Regions from separate parts of the Streptomyces sp. UC4497 genome, predicted to be linked through region 3. Evidence: riboswitches for the same ligand, from Rfam matches in the RefSeq annotation. Region 3 holds a riboswitch; each other region holds the start of a gene.
The links. A riboswitch is a leader RNA that binds a small molecule or an ion and turns the genes downstream of it on or off. The one in region 3 is predicted to bind cobalamin.

Region 1 (5,542 bases), on a different contig from region 3:
GAGGCCTCAAGGACGCCTTCGCCCCGGGTGAGGGACGGCAGTTGTTGCTCCAGGGCGCGCACCCGTGCCGCCGGGATGAGCCCGTCGACCGTGGTCCATGCCCCGCCGTCCGTGTGCTGCCCCGTCGGCACGGCCCGCAGCCGGGTGATCACCGGCAGCACCGCCCCGTACAGGTCGGCCGGGATGTCCAGGCGGAAGCGGTGCATCGGCTCGCACACCGCCGTGCCCGCGCGGGCGAGTGCGCTCATCAGGACCAGCGGGGTCAGTCCGCGGAAGTCGCCCGCCGTGCTCGACATGGACTTGTCGAAGACGGCGTGCGCGTGGCTCTGCCGCGGCGCGTAGCCGGAGCGCGTCAGTGTCACCGTGCAGTCGGTAACCTGCCAGCCGAGCAGGCCCTGGCGCAGCGTCCTGTGCGCGGTCTCCTCGATGGCCTTGATGAAGGCCAGGGGGAGGGAGCCGAGCTCGATCCCGAGCCGGAACGCGATGCCCGAGCCGATCGGCGCCGGATCGACCCGCAGGCCGATGGTCGCCAGGAACGGGTTCCCGTCGTCCTTCATGGCTTCGAACGCCGCGCCGGAACCCGTAGGCCGCTCGACGCACAGCGGCGTCGACTCCCGGAACGTCACGTCGAGCCCGAACTCCTCGGCGAGCGTGGCCTGTACGACCTCCTTCTGCACCTCGCCGTAGAGCGACAGGAAGATCTCCTGGCGGATGTCGTCCTGCCGCAGGCCGATCAGCGGGTCCTGCTCGGCGAGCTGGGTGAGCGCGGCGAGCAGGGCGCCGCGCAGCCCCGGCCGGTCCGGGTCGACCACCGTCTCCAGCGTCGGCGGAGCGAAGTGGTGCTCCTTGACCGGGACGTGGGGCTCGCCGAGGTCGTCGCCGACGCGCACACCGCCGAGTCCCCACAGGCGCGCCACTTGCCCGGGGCCCGCCTCCGTGCGTGGTGTGTCCGCGCCGTCCGCGAAGACGCGTACGGACGTCACTCGGTCCTCCCCGCCACCGGGCAGCGCGAGCCGTTCGCGCACCCGCAGGGTCCCGGTGAACACGCGGGCGTACGCGATCTTCTCGCCGGCCGGACCGCGCTCCACCTTGAACACGCTGGCGGACAGCGGCAGTTGGGGCCTTTCCTCGGCGGGAGGGAGCAGTCGCGTGATGCCGTCCACGAGGGCGGGGATCCCCGCCCCGGTCATCGCCGAGCCGAAGTACACGGGATGCGCCTCGGTGCGCGCCGTCTGCTCGGCGAGCGCGTCGCGCAGCCGGCCGTACGTGACCGTCCCCTCGTCCTTGACGTACGCCTCCAGCAGCGCGTCGTCGTGGGCGGAGAGCACGTCGACCAGGCGGGCGCGGTGCTCCGCGTCCTGGGCGGCGTAGGGGGCGCAGAGCGCGTCCCGGCCGCCGAGGCCGTGCGGCACCGTGTTCATCGGGACCACGGCAGGGGTGAGTTTGTGCCGCAGGTCGTCGAGGAGCGCGGCCTCGCGGGCGCCGCCGCGGTCGACCTTGTTCACGAACACCAGCGTGGGGATGCGCAGCCGGCGCAGCGTCCGCATCAGGACGCGGGTCTGCGCCTGCACACCCTCCACGGCGGAGACGACGAGCACGGCCCCGTCGAGGACCCCGAGCACCCGCTCGACCTCGGCGATGAAGTCCGGGTGGCCCGGTGTGTCCACGAGATTGACGTGGGTGTCGCCGAGCGGGAACGACGCCACGGCGGACTTGATGGTGATGCCGCGCCGGCGCTCCAGGTCGAGGGAGTCGGTACGGGTGCTCCCGTCGTCGACCCGGCCGAGTTCGTCGATCACCCCGGCGGTGTGCAGGAGCCGCTCGGTCAGGCTGGTCTTACCGGCGTCGACGTGCGCGAGAATACCCAGATTCAATGTGTGCACTGACAGTCATGTCCTTGGGGGAGAGGGCAGTGGCCTTCTGAAGGAACATGTCTGCAGAGCGCATGAATCGGTCCTCACGGTAGGGGCGCGCGGGGTTGCCCGCTGCGTTCAGTGCAGCAGGGGCCGCGCGCCCCGGCAACCGAATTACGCGCCGTCGGCCACCCGCGCCGACCACCGCTGCTCGACCCGCGCCAGGCGCCAGTAGGCGATCGCCGCCGCCCACACGACCACGAACAGGCCCACGATCACGTACCCGACGTTGTCGAGGTCGAGACCCGCGATCCAACCGGTCACCGCGTCGCTCAGGTCGAGCTTGTCGTGCAGGACGCCGACGAGTTCGATCGTGCCGATGAAGAACGCGACGGCGATCGACAGACCGGTGATGGTGAGGTTGTAGAACACCTTGCGCACCGGATTGGAGAACGCCCACTGGTAGGCGAAGTTCATGAACGTGCCGTCGAGTGTGTCGAACAGGCTCATGCCCGCGGCGAACAGCAGCGGCAGGCACAGGATCGCGTACCACGGCAGGCCCGCGGCGGCGCCGCTGCCCGCCATCACCATCAGCGTCACCTCGGTCGCGGTGTCGAAGCCGAGGCCGAAGAGGAAGCCCAGCGGGAACATCTGGCCGGGGCGGGTGATGGACTTGGTGAAGCGGCCGAGGATCCGGTTCATGAACCCGCGGGAATCCAGGTGCTCCTCGAGCTTCCGCTCGTCGTAGGAGCCCGCGCGCATCGCCTTGAATACCTTCAAAATGCCCATCAGGGCAACGAGGTTGAGTGCGGCGATGAGATACAGGAACGAACCGGAGACGGTGGTGCCGACGACGCCGAGCACCTGGTGGGTGCGCGAGTCGTCGTTCATCAGGGTGCCCGCGAGGGCCGCGCCGCCCGCGACGAGCGCCGCCATCGCGACCACCACGCTGGAGTGGCCGAGCGCGAACCAGAAGCCGACCGAGACGGGCCGCTTTCCGTCCGCCATCAGCTTGCGGGTGGTGTTGTCGATGGCCGCGATGTGGTCGGCGTCGAAGGCGTGCCGCATGCCGAGCGTGTACGCGGTGATGCCGAGGCCGATTCCGAAGGCCTTGTTGTCGACTTCGTAGTGCTCGGGGACGACGAGCAGGAACAGCACGCCGAACGCGACGACGTGCAGCGCGGCAATCACCGCGATCAGGCCGGCCGTGCGCAGCGTGTCCTCGCGGCGCCAACGGAAGGCAGGGGGAGGGGAGTTCAGGGCAGGGGTCGGGGAGTTCCCGGGCAGGGTCATGCGTCGATCACGCTCCAGCACCTCGTGGATCACTTCGTGAGATGCCGCGGCCGGTCTCCTGGCTTACGGGCGTGCCCGCCGCTCCGGCCTTCCCAGCGGCCGACGGCCGCCAGTGGCGTACAGGGTGGAACGGCGCGCTCCGGACGTCGCTGTCCGAAACCCGATCACAGTGGCGAGGGCCGCTCCGGAATGGGCCCCTGAAGGGCCGTCACCGGTCTTCCCGAGCACCACGGCGCCGACCACCCTACTACCTACCCCGAAGCACGTTCGCGGGCCCGGTGGATCTCCTTGTACGCCTTCTCCCGGCCCTCCCAGTGGGAGCCGTCGACCGATTTTCCCGGCTCCAGATCCTTGTAGACCTCGAAGAAGTGGGTGATCTCCAGGCGGTCGAACTCGGGGATGTCCTCGATGTCCCGGATCGCGTCGTGCCGTGGATCGTGCGCGGGAACGCACAGCACCTTCTCGTCCGGGCCCTTCTCGTCGCTCATGACGAACATGCCGATCGCCCGGCACTCGACGACGCAGCCGGGGAACGTCGCGTCGCCGGTCAGGACGAGCGCGTCCAGCGGGTCGCCGTCGCCGCCGAGCGTGCCCTCGATGTAGCCGTAGTCCGCGGGGTACTGGGTCGACGTGAACAGCATCCGGTCGAGCCGGATCCGCCCGAGATCGTGGTCCATCTCGTATTTGTTCCGTGAGCCCTGTGGGATCTCCACGGTCACGTCGAACGCCTCGGCGTGTGCCTGGCTGCTGCCCAATGTGGCCTCCTTGCCGCATTCCGACGCCCACGAGTGTGCGCCGTGCCGGGCAAGGGCGGAACCCCTCAGGCGGCCGGGGGAATGGGGAATTCGAGTTCGGGCCGGTCCCAGGCGACGGCCGGCGGGCGCGCGGGCACGGTGCCGGTGCGGTGCGCGCCCATGGAGCGGTAGAAGCCCTCGGCGGGCGGGTGCGCGACGACGCGGACGTGGTCGAGGCCCGCGGCCAGCGCCTGCTCCCGCATATGGTCCACCAGCAGCCGCCCGATGCCCCGGCCCTGCGCCTCGTCCGCGACGAACATCAGGTCCAGCTCCGGCGGCTCGGCGAGCAGCGCGTAGAAGCCGAGCACCCGCTCGTCGGCCGGATCCACCGCTACGTAGACATGGTGCGCCTCTACGTAGTCCGGGCCCACGCGGTAGCCCGCGACCATGGAGGCGTAAGGGTCCCGGTAGGCGCCGGAGTTGCGCACGAGACGGGTGAGGCGCCGGGCGTCCTGGGCGGTGGCCCGCCGGACGGTGATCGGGGGACCCCCTCCGCGGCGCGTAATGCTCGCGTTCATGGGTCGAGTATTACGTATCCGGGGCGGGGTCAGGCCGCGGGCACGGTGGACTGCGCCTGGCGCAGGAACGTGGCGTTGTCCGGGGTCTGGCGCAGCTTGTCGAGCAGGGCCTCGTAGGAAGCGGCCGGGTCCCGGCTCTGCAGGGCGCGCCGCAGCCCGCGGACGACGCCCAACTCGGCGGCGGGGAGCAGGAGTTCCTCGCGGCGGGTGCCGGAGGGGGTGAGCTCGACGGCCGGGTGGACGCGGCGCTGCGCGAGGAGGCGGTCGAGGCGCAGCTCCATGTTGCCGGTGCTCTTGAGCTCCTCGAAGTAGTAGTCGTCGGCGCGGGAGCCGGTGTCGACGAGGGCGGTGGCGAGGATGGTCAGCGAACCCGCCTCCTCGGCGTCGCGGGCCGCGCCGAAGAAGCGCTTCGGGCCGTGCAGGGCGGCCGCGTCCACGCCGCCGGACAGGGTGCGGCCGCTGGTGGCGGCCGCGTTGTTGTACGCCCGGCACAGGCGGGTGAGGGAGTCGAGGAGGATCACCACGTCGCGGCCCTGCTCGGTGAGGCGCTTGGCGCGCTCCACCGCGAGTTCGGCGAGCGCGATGTGCGCCTTCGCCGGCTGGTCGAACGTCGAGGCGTACACCTCGCCGCGCACGGAGCGGCGCATGTCGGTGACCTCTTCGGGGCGCTCGTCGACGAGCACCACCATGAGGTGGGCCTCGGGATGGTTGGCGGCGAACGCGGCGGCGAGCTGCTGAAGCAGGACCGTCTTACCGGTCTTCGGCGGGGCGACGAGGAGGCCGCGTTGCCCCTTGCCGACGGGCGTGAACAGGTCGACGACCCGTCCGGCGAGCCCCGCGGCCGGGTGTTCGAGGTGGAAGCGTTCGCTGGGGTGGAGCGGCGTGAGGTCGGCGAAGCGCGGGCGTCCGCGGGTGGCGTCCGCCGGGGCGCCACCGATGGTCTCGACGTGCGCGAGGCTGCGCGGCCTGCCGCACGTCCCCTCGACGAAGTCGCCCTTGCGCAGGCCGAGTTGGCGGATGAGGTGGGCGGGTACCTGGACGTCGTGCGGTGTGGGGATCAGGTCGGCCGCCCGCAGGAAACCGG
Region 2 (5,542 bases), on a different contig from region 3:
CGCGACGACGCCGACGGGCTCGCGGCGCACGAGGAGCTTGCCGAGGGCGCCGTCGCGCGTCTCCTCGTACGTGAAGCCCCGGGCGACGTTGATCGCGGAGTCCCAGACCATCATCGCGGCGAGCGCCTGCACCATGACGCCGGAGGTGTACGGGGTGCCGTTCTCGCTGCTGATGACGCGGGCGATCTCCTCGTGCCGGACCGCGAACGCGTCCTTGATCTTCGCGATGATCTCGATGCGCTCGTCGAGGCTCATCCGCGGCCAGGGGCCGTCCTCGAAGGCGCGGCGGGCGACGGCCACGGCGCGGTCGACATCGGCGGGCGCGGCGTGCGGCACCCGGCCGAAGACCTCGCCGGTGTGCGGCGAGACGACCTCGATGACGTCCTTGCCGAGCGGGTCGGTCAACTCCCCGCCTATGAACAGCTGTCCGTGTTCCACGAGCTCGGTCATGGCTGGCATCCTCCGGGCACGGCTTTTCTGACGGTGTTTCAGAACTGATACCAGTTCTAGTTGCGATCCGGAAGGGTGGTGCACGGGCCGCGACCACCCGCTGAGACGCTCTCGCGGATACGGTTCGCCGGGGCGACCATTGAAACGAGTTCTACAAGTTCCCGTACAGTGACCGCAGTTCGGCTGGAGCGGCGGAGGGTGTCCGATGGCAGAGGCGACAGAGGCGACGCAGGTGACCGACCACAGCGGGGGCGTGCACAGCATCCGCGTACCGATCCCCGACAACCCGCTCGGCTTCACCCTCGTCTACCTGGTCGACACCGACGCGGGCCCGGTCCTCATCGACACGGGCTGGGACGACCCGACATCCTGGGACGCCCTGACCACCGGCCTGACCGCCTGCGGCACGAGCGTCGAGGACCTCACCGGCGTCCTGATCACCCATCACCACCCGGACCACCACGGCCTGTCGGAGAAGGTACGGGAGGCGTCCGGCGCCTGGATCGCGATGCACGAGGCGGACGTGGCGGTGGTCCGGCGCACCCGGGAGAACAAGCCGGAGCGCTGGTACGCGTACATGGTGCGGAAGTTGGTCGCGGCCGGTGCGCCCGAGGAGCACATTGCCCCGCTGATCGCGGCCCGCGACTCCGGCAAGCAACGCCAACTGCCGGGCTTCGCGCCCGCGTTGCCGGACCGCACCATCACCCCCGGCGACCTGCTCGACCTGCCGGGCCGCAGGCTGCGCGCGATCTGGACGCCGGGCCACACGCCGGGGCACGTATGCCTGCACCTGGAGGAGGAACACCCCGCGGGCCGCGCGGGCAACGGCCGCCTCTTCTCCGGCGACCACATGCTGCCCGGGATCACCCCGCACATCGGCCTGTACGAGGACCCCGACGACGCCACCGTCACCGACCCGCTCGGCGACTACCTCGACTCGCTCGAACGAGTGGGGCGGCTCGACCCGGCGGAGGTCCTCCCGGCGCACCAGCACACCTTCACCGATGCCCCGGCGCGGGTGGCCGAGTTGCTGGACCACCACGAGGACCGCCTGACCGGCCTCCTCGCCCTCCTCTCCTCCCCCCTCACCCCATGGCAGCTCGCCGAACGTATGGAGTGGAACCGCCCGTGGGCCCAAATCCCTTACGGGTCACGGACGATCGCGGTGTCGGAGGCGGAGGCTCACCTGCGCCGCCTGCAGAAGTCGGGCCGGGTGGAACAGGTCGCGGGCAGCGATCCGGTGACGTACCAAGCAAGCCCGCACTAGGTCCTGTCGTCGAACTCCCGCCCCAGGGAGGATCTTTGCCGTGCCCTGATGGAAGGCCCGCCCCCGCAGGCGTATGTTCTGGCCACAAGAGCTCGCACGAGCTGGAACGACAAGGGGGCGCCCGCCGATGACGCCGGACGAGGCTGTGGTCGGCCAAACGGGGAAGCTGGTTCTCGGCACACGTGGGGCCGCCGGTCCGGGTGAGGTGTTGGTGCAGGTCAGGGGCGGAACCGAGACCTTTCTCGCGTACTCGGACGAGCCCCTGGAGCGGGGCGCCACCGTGCTCGTGATCGAGTCCCGCGGCTGCCGGCAGGTCGTGGTCATGGCCTGGTCCGACCCTCTTCTCCCCGGCGGCGAGGGCGACGCCCGCTAAGGAGACGTACAGGCATGTTCGGATATCGCGTTCCCGCGCCCGACGAGGCGATGCTGATCTCGGGCGGCAGGCGGGGACTTGGGGGAGCGCCGTTCCGCGTCGTCACCGGACACGGGAAGTTCGTGCTCCCCGTGTTCCGCAAGACCCGCTTCCTGTCGCTCGCGATGAGCGAGGCGGAAGTCGTCGAGAAGTGTGTGACCAAGCAGGGCATCGCCCTGACCGTGCGCGCCGTGATCGCCTTCAAGGTCGGCAACGACCACGAGTCGATCGTCAACGCCGGTCAGCGCTTCCTCTCCGACCAGGACCAGATGTCGGTCCTCACCGGGCGCATCTTCGCCGGTCATCTGCGCTCGATCATCGGCTCGATGACGGTCGAGGAGATCGTGACCGAGCGGCAGAAGCTCGCCACGGAGGTCCTCGACACGTCGAAGGCCGAGATGGCGAAGATCGGCCTGCACGTCGACTCGCTGCAGATCCAGTCCATCGACGACGGCCAGACCGGGTACATCGAGGCGATGTCGCGCCCGCACAAGGCCGCGATCCAGCGGCAGGCGCAGATCGCGCAGGCGCAGGCCACGCAGGCGTCCGCCGAGGCGGAGCAGGCGGCGGCCCGCAAGCAGGCCGAGTACGCGCGGCAGACCGCGATCGTGCAGGCCGAGTACAGCGCCGAGGTGGACCGCGCCAAGGCGCAGGCCGAGCAGGCGGGTCCGCTCGCGCTCGCCCACGCCCAGCAGGAGGTCCTCGCGGCCCAGACCGAACTGGCCATGAGGCAGGCCGAGTTGCGGGAGAAGCAGCTGGTGTCGGAGGTCGTCAAGCCGGCGCAGGCCGACGCGGAGCGCATCCGCGTCCTGGCTCTCGCCGAGGCGGAGCGGATGAAGATCCAGGCGGAGGCGGCGGCGTCGTACGACCGGGTCGCCCTCGACCGCATGCTCATCGACCAGCTGCCGCAGATCGTGAAGGAGGCCTCGGCGGGTCTCGCCGGGGCGAACGTCAACGTTCTGAACGGGGCGGATGGTCTGGGCGAGATCGCGGCGGGCCTGGTCGGCCAGGGCCTCACCATCCTGGACTCGGTCCGCAAGAACCTCTCCGGCGAGGGGTCGGGGGGCTTCGGCTCGGCGGTCGAGCCCTACGTAGGCGCTCCGCGCGGCAGCGACGACGGCCCGGTGGACATTTCCAGCCCCGCCGGCGCTTGAGGCGCGGGGTCCGGGGCGGAGCCCCGAGGCCGTCACGCCGGTGCGGCATTTTCAGCCCCGCCGGCGTTTGAGGCGCGGGGTCCGGGGCGGAGCCCCGCGCGGGTGGCCGGGGCGGAGCCCGGGGGCCGGAGCCACCCCGCCGGGTACAGTAAAGACGTCGTCAGTACGTACGTACGAGGGGAAGCCGGTGCAAATCCGGCGCTGACCCGCAGCCGTGACAGCCGGAATGCCTCATACGTACGCGCTCGGCTCAGGACCGTCGAGGAATACGGAGCCGGAGCCGCCCGGTACCCCCGTGTGCCGCGCCGCCCCGCTCCCCGCAGGGAGAGGCACCCGCCCCACCATGAACATTCGCCGCAGCGCCGCGCTCGTCGCCGCGACCGTCGCGATCGGCGCCATGGGCGCGCAGGCCGCGAGCGCGGACAGCGCCTCCCCCTCGCCGAAGACGGTCGTCCCGTCGGGCCTCTACGGCAAGGGCGACCCCACGTACGACGGAGTCTGGCGGCAGTCGCTGGCGCTCGTCGCGCAGGACACCGTGGGCGTGAAGCCCGCGGCGAAGGCCGTCGACTGGCTGGCCGGGCAGCAGTGCGAGAACGGCGGCTTCGCCGCCTTCCGCGCCGAGCCCACCAAGCCCTGCGACGCCAAGACCAAGATCGACAGCAACGCCACCGCGGCCGCCGTCCAGGCCCTCGCCGCGGTCGGCGGCCGTGACGGCGAGGTCGCCAAGGGCGTCGACCGGCTGAAGAAGACCCAGAACGCCGACGGCGGCTGGGGCTACAGCCAGGGCATGGACAGCGACGCGAACTCCACGTCCGTCGCCATCGGCGCCCTCGTCGCGGCCGGTGAGAAGCCGTCCGAGGTGAAGTCGGGCAAGGGGAAGACCGGCACCGACGCCCTCGCCTCGCTCGCCCTCCCCTGCTCCAAGGGCAAGGACGGCGGCGCCCTCGCCTACCAGCCGGACAAGAAGGGCGAGCTCGCCGCGAACGCCGACGCCACCGCCGCCGGTGTGCTCGGCGCCCTCGGCACCGGCTTCGCGCCCGGCAAGGGCACGGCTCCGGACGCGTACACCTGCGAGGACGGCAAGAACGCGAAGGACATCGCGCACAACGGCGCCGTCTACCTGCAGAACCAGCTCGACACCCACCTCTACCTGAAGTCCCAGCTGGCCGGCGCCACCGATCAGCCCGACTACGGCAACACCGCCGACGCGGTCACCGCCGTCGCCGCGGCGGAGGGCGTCAAGGCCACGAAGGACTCGTACACCTGGCTGGAGAAGAACGCGAAGGGCTGGGCCGCGCAGACCGGACCCGCCGCCTACGCCGAGCTGATCTTCGCGGCGCACGCCACCGGCAACGACCCGCGCGACTTCGGCGGGACGGACCTGGTGAGCGCGCTCAACAAGACCGGCCCGGAGCCCGCCTCCACGAAGTCGTCCGCGTCGGACTCGGACGAGAAGAAGGACGACGGTGGCAGCGGTGCCAACTGGTGGATCATCGGCGTGATGTTCATCGCGGCCGTGGGCGCCGGTTTCCTGCTCAGCGGCCGCAAGAAGCAGCAGCCGTGACCGCGCGCAGGTCGGCCGGGCTCGGCGGGCTCGTCGTAGGACTGCTCGTCGCGCTCCTCGCCATGACCGTCGCCCCGGCGCAGGCTGCCGGGTACCGGTACTGGTCGTTCTGGGAGCAGGACGGCTCCAAGAACACCAAGAACACCTGGACGTACGCGACGGCGGGCCCCTCGCAGACCAAGCCGGACGACGGCGACGTGCAGGGCTTCCGGTTCGCGGTGAGCGCGGACTCGAAGGACGCGAAGCAGCCGCGCGGCGCCGCCGACTTCGACACGATCTGTTCCGGCACATCCGCCGGGGACGGCAAGAAGCGGATCGCGCTCGTCATCGACTCCGGCACGGCGGCCGACGCCCCGGGCGGCGAGACCCCGCCGAAGCCGCGCACCGCGTGCGCGCGGGTGGCCGAGAACGCGACGAGCGCCGACGCCCTCGCCGCCGTCGCGAAGCCGCTGCGCTACGACAGCAGCGCGATGCTGTGCGCGATCTCCGGCTACCCGAAGTCGGGCTGCGGCGAGCAGGTGTCCAAGGAGACGCCCGACAAGACGCCCTCGACGCCGTCCGCGAAGGACTCCGCCTCGCAGTCCGACGACGACGGCGGCCCCTCGGTCGGCCTCATCGCGGGCATCGCCGTGGTCGTCGTGCTCGGCATCGCGGCCGGCGTGCAGGCCCGACGCCGCCGCCGCTGACGCATGGCC
Region 3 (5,542 bases):
CCGCGACCTGGTACGCCGAAGGCCGGCGCTCGAAGAAGTTGGTCAGTTCCTGGACGCCCTGGAGCTCCATGAACGAGAACGGGTTCTCCGAGCCGTAGATCGGCGCGAAACCGAGGCGCTGCAGGCGCTGGTCGGCGACGCACTCCAGGTACTGGCGCATGGAGTCCGTGTTCATGCCCGGCAGGCCCTCGCCGCACAGGTCGCGCCCGAACTGCAGCTCCGCGTCGACCGCCTCCCGCAGCATGTCGGTGACCTGCTGCTGAAGCGCGTCGTCGAAGAGCTCCGGCTCCTCCTTGCGGACCGTGTCGACCACGTCGAAGGCGAAGCTCATGTGCATCGTCTCGTCGCGGAACACCCAGTTGGTGCCGGTGGCGAGGCCGTGCAGCAGGCCGCGCGAGCGGAACCAGTAGACGTAGGCGAAGGCACCGTAGAAGAAGAGGCCCTCGATGCACGCGGCGAAGCAGATGAGGTTGAGGAGGAAGCGGCGGCGGTCCGCCTGGGACTCCAGGCGGTCCATCTCCTCGACCGAGTCCATCCACTTGAAGCAGAACTCCGCCTTCTCGCGGATGGACGGGATGTTCTCCACGGCCGCGAACGCCGCCGTCCGGTCCTCCGGGTCGGGGAGGTACGTGTCGAGCAGCGTCAAGTAGAACTGGACGTGCACGGCCTCCTCGAACAGCTGACGCGAGAGGTAGAGGCGCGCCTCGGGGGAGTTGATGTGCTTGTAGAGCGTGAGCACCAGGTTGTTCGCGACGATCGAGTCACCCGTCGCGAAGAACGCGACCAGCCGGCCGATCATGTGCTGCTCACCCGGCGACAGCTTCGCGAGGTCGGCGACGTCCGAGTGGAGGTCGACCTCCTCCACCGTCCACGTGTTCTTGATGGCGTCGCGGTAGCGCTCGTAGAAGTCCGGGTAGCGCATGGGGCGCAGGGTCAGTTCGAAGCCCGGGTCGAGCAGGTTCTTTTCCGAAGGGGTCGTGGTCATTACTGGCAGGCCTCGCAGGACTCGGGGTTTTCCAGGGAGCAGGCGACCGCGTCGGGGTCGGGCGTCGCGGTCTGTGCGGGGACGGTGCTGTTGCCCGCCGCCCGCGCGATGCGCGTCGCCGGGCGCGAGCGCAGGTAGTACGTCGTCTTCAGGCCCGACTTCCAGGCGTACGCGTACATCGAGGAGAGCTTGCCGATGGTCGGCGTCTCCATGAAGAGGTTCAGGGACTGGGCCTGGTCGAGGAACGGGGTCCGCGCCGCCGCCATGTCGATGAGGCCGCGCTGCGGGATCTCCCACGCCGTGCGGTACAGGGCGCGGACGTCGTCCGGGATCCAAGTGAAGCCCTGCACCGAGCCGTTGGACTCGCGCAGCGCCTCACGGGTCTGCGCGTCCCACACGCCGAGCTTCTTCAGCTCGTCGATCAGGTACCCGTTGATCTGGAGGAACTCGCCCGACAGGGTCTCCCGCTTGAAGAGGTTGGAGACCTGCGGCTCGATGCACTCGTAGACGCCGGCGATCGAGGCGATCGTGGCCGTGGGCGCGATGGCGAGGAGGAGGGAGTTGCGCATGCCGACCGACGCGATGCGTTCGCGCAGCGCCGCCCAGCGCTCCGGCCACGTCAGCTCCACGCCGTAGTGGTCGGGGTGCAGCACGCCGCGGGCCGTACGGGTCTTCTCCCAGGCGGGAAGGGGGCCGTTGCGCTCGGCCAGGTCCGCCGACGCCTCGTACGCCGCGAGCATGATGCGCTCGGAGATGCGGGTGGACAGGGCGCGGGCCTCCGCCGAGTCGAACGGCAGGCGCAGCTTGAAGAAGACGTCCTGGAGGCCCATCGCGCCCAGGCCCACCGGGCGCCAGCGGGAGTTGGAGCGGCCCGCCTGGTCGGTCGGGTAGAAGTTGATGTCGACGACGCGGTCGAGGAAGGTGACGGCCGTGCGGACCGTCTCGTCGAGGCGCTCCCAGTCGATGTCGCCCTCGACGACGAACGACCCCAGGTTCACCGAACCCAGGTTGCAGACCGCCGTCTCCCCGTCGTCCGTCACCTCCAGGATCTCCGTGCAGAGGTTGGAGGAGTGGACCGTGTGGCCGGGCTCCGCCGTCTGGTTGGCGGTGCGGTTGGCGGCGTCCTTGAAGGTCAGCCAGCCGTTGCCGGTCTGCGCGAGGGTGCGCATCATGCGGCCGTACAGATCGCGGGCCGGGATGGTCCGCTGGGCCTTCCCGTCGGCCTCGGCCTTGCGGTACGCGGCGTCGAACTCCTCGCCCCACAGGTCGACCAGCTCGGGCACGTCGGCCGGTGAGAACAGTGACCACGGCTGGTCCGCGTTCACCCGGCGCATGAACTCGTCGGGGATCCAGTGCGCGAGGTTCAGGTTGTGGGTGCGGCGCGCGTCCTCACCGGTGTTGTCGCGCAGCTCGAGGAACTCCTCGATGTCGGAGTGCCAGGTCTCCAGGTAGACCGCCGCGGCGCCCTTGCGGCGGCCTCCCTGGTTCACGGCGGCGACCGAGGCATCCAGCGTCTTCAGGAACGGGACGATGCCGTTGGAGTGCCCGTTCGTGCCGCGGATCAGCGAACCGCGGCTGCGGATGCGGGAGAACGAGAGGCCGATGCCGCCCGCGTGCTTCGAGAGGCGGGCGACCTGGTGGTACCGGTCGTAGATCGAGTCGAGCTCGTCGAGCGGGGAGTCGAGCAGGTAGCAGCTCGACATCTGGGGGTGGCGGGTGCCGGAGTTGAAGAGCGTGGGGGAGGAGGGCAGGTAGTCGAGGCGGCTCATCAGGCCGTACAGGGCGGCCACTTCGTCGAGCGCGCGGATGCTGTCGTCCTCGGCGAGACCGCAGGCCACGCGCAGCATGAAGTGCTGCGGCGTCTCGATCACGTGCCGGGTGATCGGGTGCCGCAGCAGGTAGCGGCTGTGCAGGGTGCGCAGGCCGAAGTAGCCGAAGCGGTCGTCGCCCGCGAGGTCGATCAGCGCGTCGAGGCGCGCCGCGTGCACCCGTACGAACTCGGCGGTGCGGTCCGCGATCAGGCCCTCGCGGTGGCCGACCGCGACCGACTCCGTGAAGGACGTGACGCCCTGCGAGGCGGCCTCCGCGGCGATGGAGCGGGTGAGCAGTCGGGCGGCGAGCCGGGAGTAGGCGGGGTCCTCGGAGATCAGGCCGGCCGCGGCCTCGGTGGCGAGATCGCGCAGCTCGGCCTCATCGGCCCGCGCCGACCGGCCGCGCAGCGCGGCGGCCGCGATCCGGCCGGGATCGGCGTCGGGGAGGTCGGCGGTCAGCTCGGTCAGGGTGCGCAGCAGTGCGGCACCCGGGCCGTCCTGGGGGGTGGCTGAGACCGGTTCGGCGGGCGCGATGGTCACGTGGAGGCTCTCCCTCGCTCGGCTCGGGGCCTGCGGGGAGGAGGTGGCAGCGCGGGCGCGCACGGGCGGGCCCTCGTCCACCGGCCCTTTCCGCGAGGCCCGGACGTCGTCGACGCCCGGGCCGGTCGGCTCGGGCGTGCCGTCGACAGGTCATCGGACTCACGCGGGCGTTTTTGTACGCCTACGTACACCGTTGCGGGACAGTTCCGGATTCGCACCGGATTCCCCTGTGGTGACAGCGAGAGCGAGCATACATGTTGTGTCGGGCTTCCGTGTCAGCCCCATATGTTGTGTCGGCGTTCCCGTGGTGCGCCCGCGTCCTCAGCCCGTCGGCGCCTGGGCCGGCAGCCTCAACTCGTACGCCCGCAGCAGCACTTCCGGGATCGGGGACCAGTCGCGGTCCGGGATCCGGGTGAAGCCGAGGCGCTCGTAGAGGCGGTGCGAGGCGGTCGCGAGCGGCTGGGTGCACAGCACCACCGCCGACTTGCCGGCCGCGCGGGCCCGGTCGATCACGGCCCGCACGAGCGCCTCGCCGACGCCCTTCCCGCGTGCCTCGACGTCCACGGCCAGCATCCGGAACTCGGCCTCGGAGGGGCGGGCGATCTCCGCGTAGGCGTGGTCGTGCGAGGGGACGTAGGTGACGCTGCCGACGACCCGGCCGTCCGGGCCCTCGGCGACGAGCACCTCGGCCTGCCGCGCGCGTTTCTCGACATCGCGCAGTTCGGCGGCGTACCAGTCGTCCTCGCCGAACGCGAGGAGGCCACTGCCCAGGTAGGCGCGGGCACTCAACTCGCCGAGCGCGGCGTACTCATCGGGGCGCACAGTTCTGATCACGACGCCATGGTTACGCGACCGTATGCCGTGGTCGCAACGCTTTCCGGAAAATGCGTCGGGCCCCTCCGTGGTGGAGGGGCCCGACGCGTTCGGATGTGCGTGCCTAGTGACCGGCGCCCGCGCCGACCGTCGGCAGGTCGACCTGGACGCCCTTGTCGCCCGCGTCGGCCGTGTAGTCCTCGCGGGACGTCTCGTCGACGCCGTCCGGGGCCTTGAACGCCTTCAGGACGAAGGTTCCGACGACGGTCACGACGACGTTCAGGACGAACGCCGTGAGGCCGATGTAGCCGATCTCACCGATGCCGGGGATCTCCGCCGACGAGCCGCCGAAGTGCGCCTGCGTCGGCGACGCGACGCCGTACGCGGCGAGCGTGCCGTACAGCATGCCGACCGCCCAGCCGGCGAGCAGCGCCCACCGGTGGAACCAGCGCGTGAACAGGCCGCCGACCAGCGCCGGCATCGTCTGGAGGATCCAGATGCCGCCGAGCAGCTGGAAGTTGATCGCGACGGTCTTGTCCATGGTGAGGACGAAGGCCAGCGCGCCCACCTTCACGAGCAGCGAGACCAGCTTGGAGACCTTGGTCTCCTGCGCGGGCGTCGCGTCCGGCTTGATGAAGTCCTTGTAGATGTTGCGCGTGAACAGGTTCGCCGCGGCGATGGACATGATGGCCGCGGGGACCAGCGCGCCGATGCCGATGGCGGCGAACGCGACGCCCGTGAACCAGTCCGGGAACATGTTCTCGAACAGCTGCGGAATGGCCAACTGCCCGTTCTGCACCTTGATCCCGGCCGCGATCGCCATGAACCCGAGCAGCCCGAGCAGGCCCAGCATCAGCGAGTACAGCGGCAGGATCGTGGTGTTGCGGCGGATCACGTTGCGGCTCTTGGAGGAGAGCGTCGCCGTGATCGAGTGCGGGTACATGAACAGCGCCAGGGCCGAACCGAGCGCGAGCGTCGCGTACGTCCACGTACCCGAGGAGCCCGGTGCGAGCCCGGCGACCGGTTTGCCGGCGGCTTCGTTGGCCGCGTCGAACTTGTCGTTCGCCGCCGAGAAGATGTGCTCGAACCCGCCGAGCTTGATCGGGATGTAGATGATGGCGACCGCGATCACGATGTAGATCAGGCCGTCCTTGACGAACGCGATCAGCGCGGGCGCCCGCAGGCCCGAGGAGTACGTGTACGCGGCGAGCACGCCGAAGGCGAGCAGCAGCGGCAGGTCCTTGATGAACCAGTTGGTGTTCTCGCCGCCGCCGACGCCCATGACGTCGAGGACCGCCTGGATGCCGACCAGTTGGAGCGCGATGTACGGCATCGTGGCGAGGATGCCGGTGATCGCGACCGCGAGCGAGAGGCCCTTCGAGCCGAAGCGTCC

Region 1: another riboswitch for cobalamin. It lies ahead of nicT (Nickel transporter NicT); the one in region 3 lies ahead of ACYSUO_RS31890 (ribonucleoside-diphosphate reductase subunit alpha).
Region 2: another riboswitch for cobalamin. It lies ahead of ACYSUO_RS36260 (prenyltransferase/squalene oxidase repeat-containing protein); the one in region 3 lies ahead of ACYSUO_RS31890 (ribonucleoside-diphosphate reductase subunit alpha).

The regions. Positions count from the first base shown of each region.
Region 1 is NZ_JBTYHB010000010.1:72,920-78,461, forward strand. It holds gene ACYSUO_RS16225 (GTP-binding protein) at 1-1,883, opposite strand, end outside; gene nicT (Nickel transporter NicT) at 2,028-3,146, opposite strand; cobalamin riboswitch at 3,178-3,393, opposite strand; gene ACYSUO_RS16235 (inorganic diphosphatase) at 3,398-3,901, opposite strand; gene ACYSUO_RS16240 (GNAT family N-acetyltransferase) at 3,967-4,458, opposite strand; gene rho (transcription termination factor Rho) at 4,488-5,542, opposite strand, start outside.
Region 2 is NZ_JBTYHB010000042.1:11,287-16,828, reverse strand. It holds gene ACYSUO_RS36280 (aldehyde dehydrogenase) at 1-450, opposite strand, end outside; gene ACYSUO_RS36275 (MBL fold metallo-hydrolase) at 656-1,717, shown strand; gene ACYSUO_RS36270 (hypothetical protein) at 1,845-2,090, shown strand; gene ACYSUO_RS36265 (flotillin family protein) at 2,105-3,283, shown strand; adenosylcobalamin-variant (AdoCbl-variant) riboswitch at 3,448-3,523, shown strand; gene ACYSUO_RS36260 (prenyltransferase/squalene oxidase repeat-containing protein) at 3,627-4,847, shown strand; gene ACYSUO_RS36255 (SCO2322 family protein) at 4,910-5,533, shown strand; gene ACYSUO_RS36250 (energy-coupling factor transporter transmembrane component T) at 5,537-5,542, shown strand, end outside.
Region 3 is NZ_JBTYHB010000031.1:30,699-36,240, forward strand. It holds gene ACYSUO_RS31885 (ribonucleotide-diphosphate reductase subunit beta) at 1-985, opposite strand, end outside; gene ACYSUO_RS31890 (ribonucleoside-diphosphate reductase subunit alpha) at 985-3,336, opposite strand; cobalamin riboswitch at 3,464-3,594, opposite strand; gene ACYSUO_RS31895 (GNAT family N-acetyltransferase) at 3,658-4,170, opposite strand; gene mctP (monocarboxylate uptake permease MctP) at 4,274-5,542, opposite strand, start outside.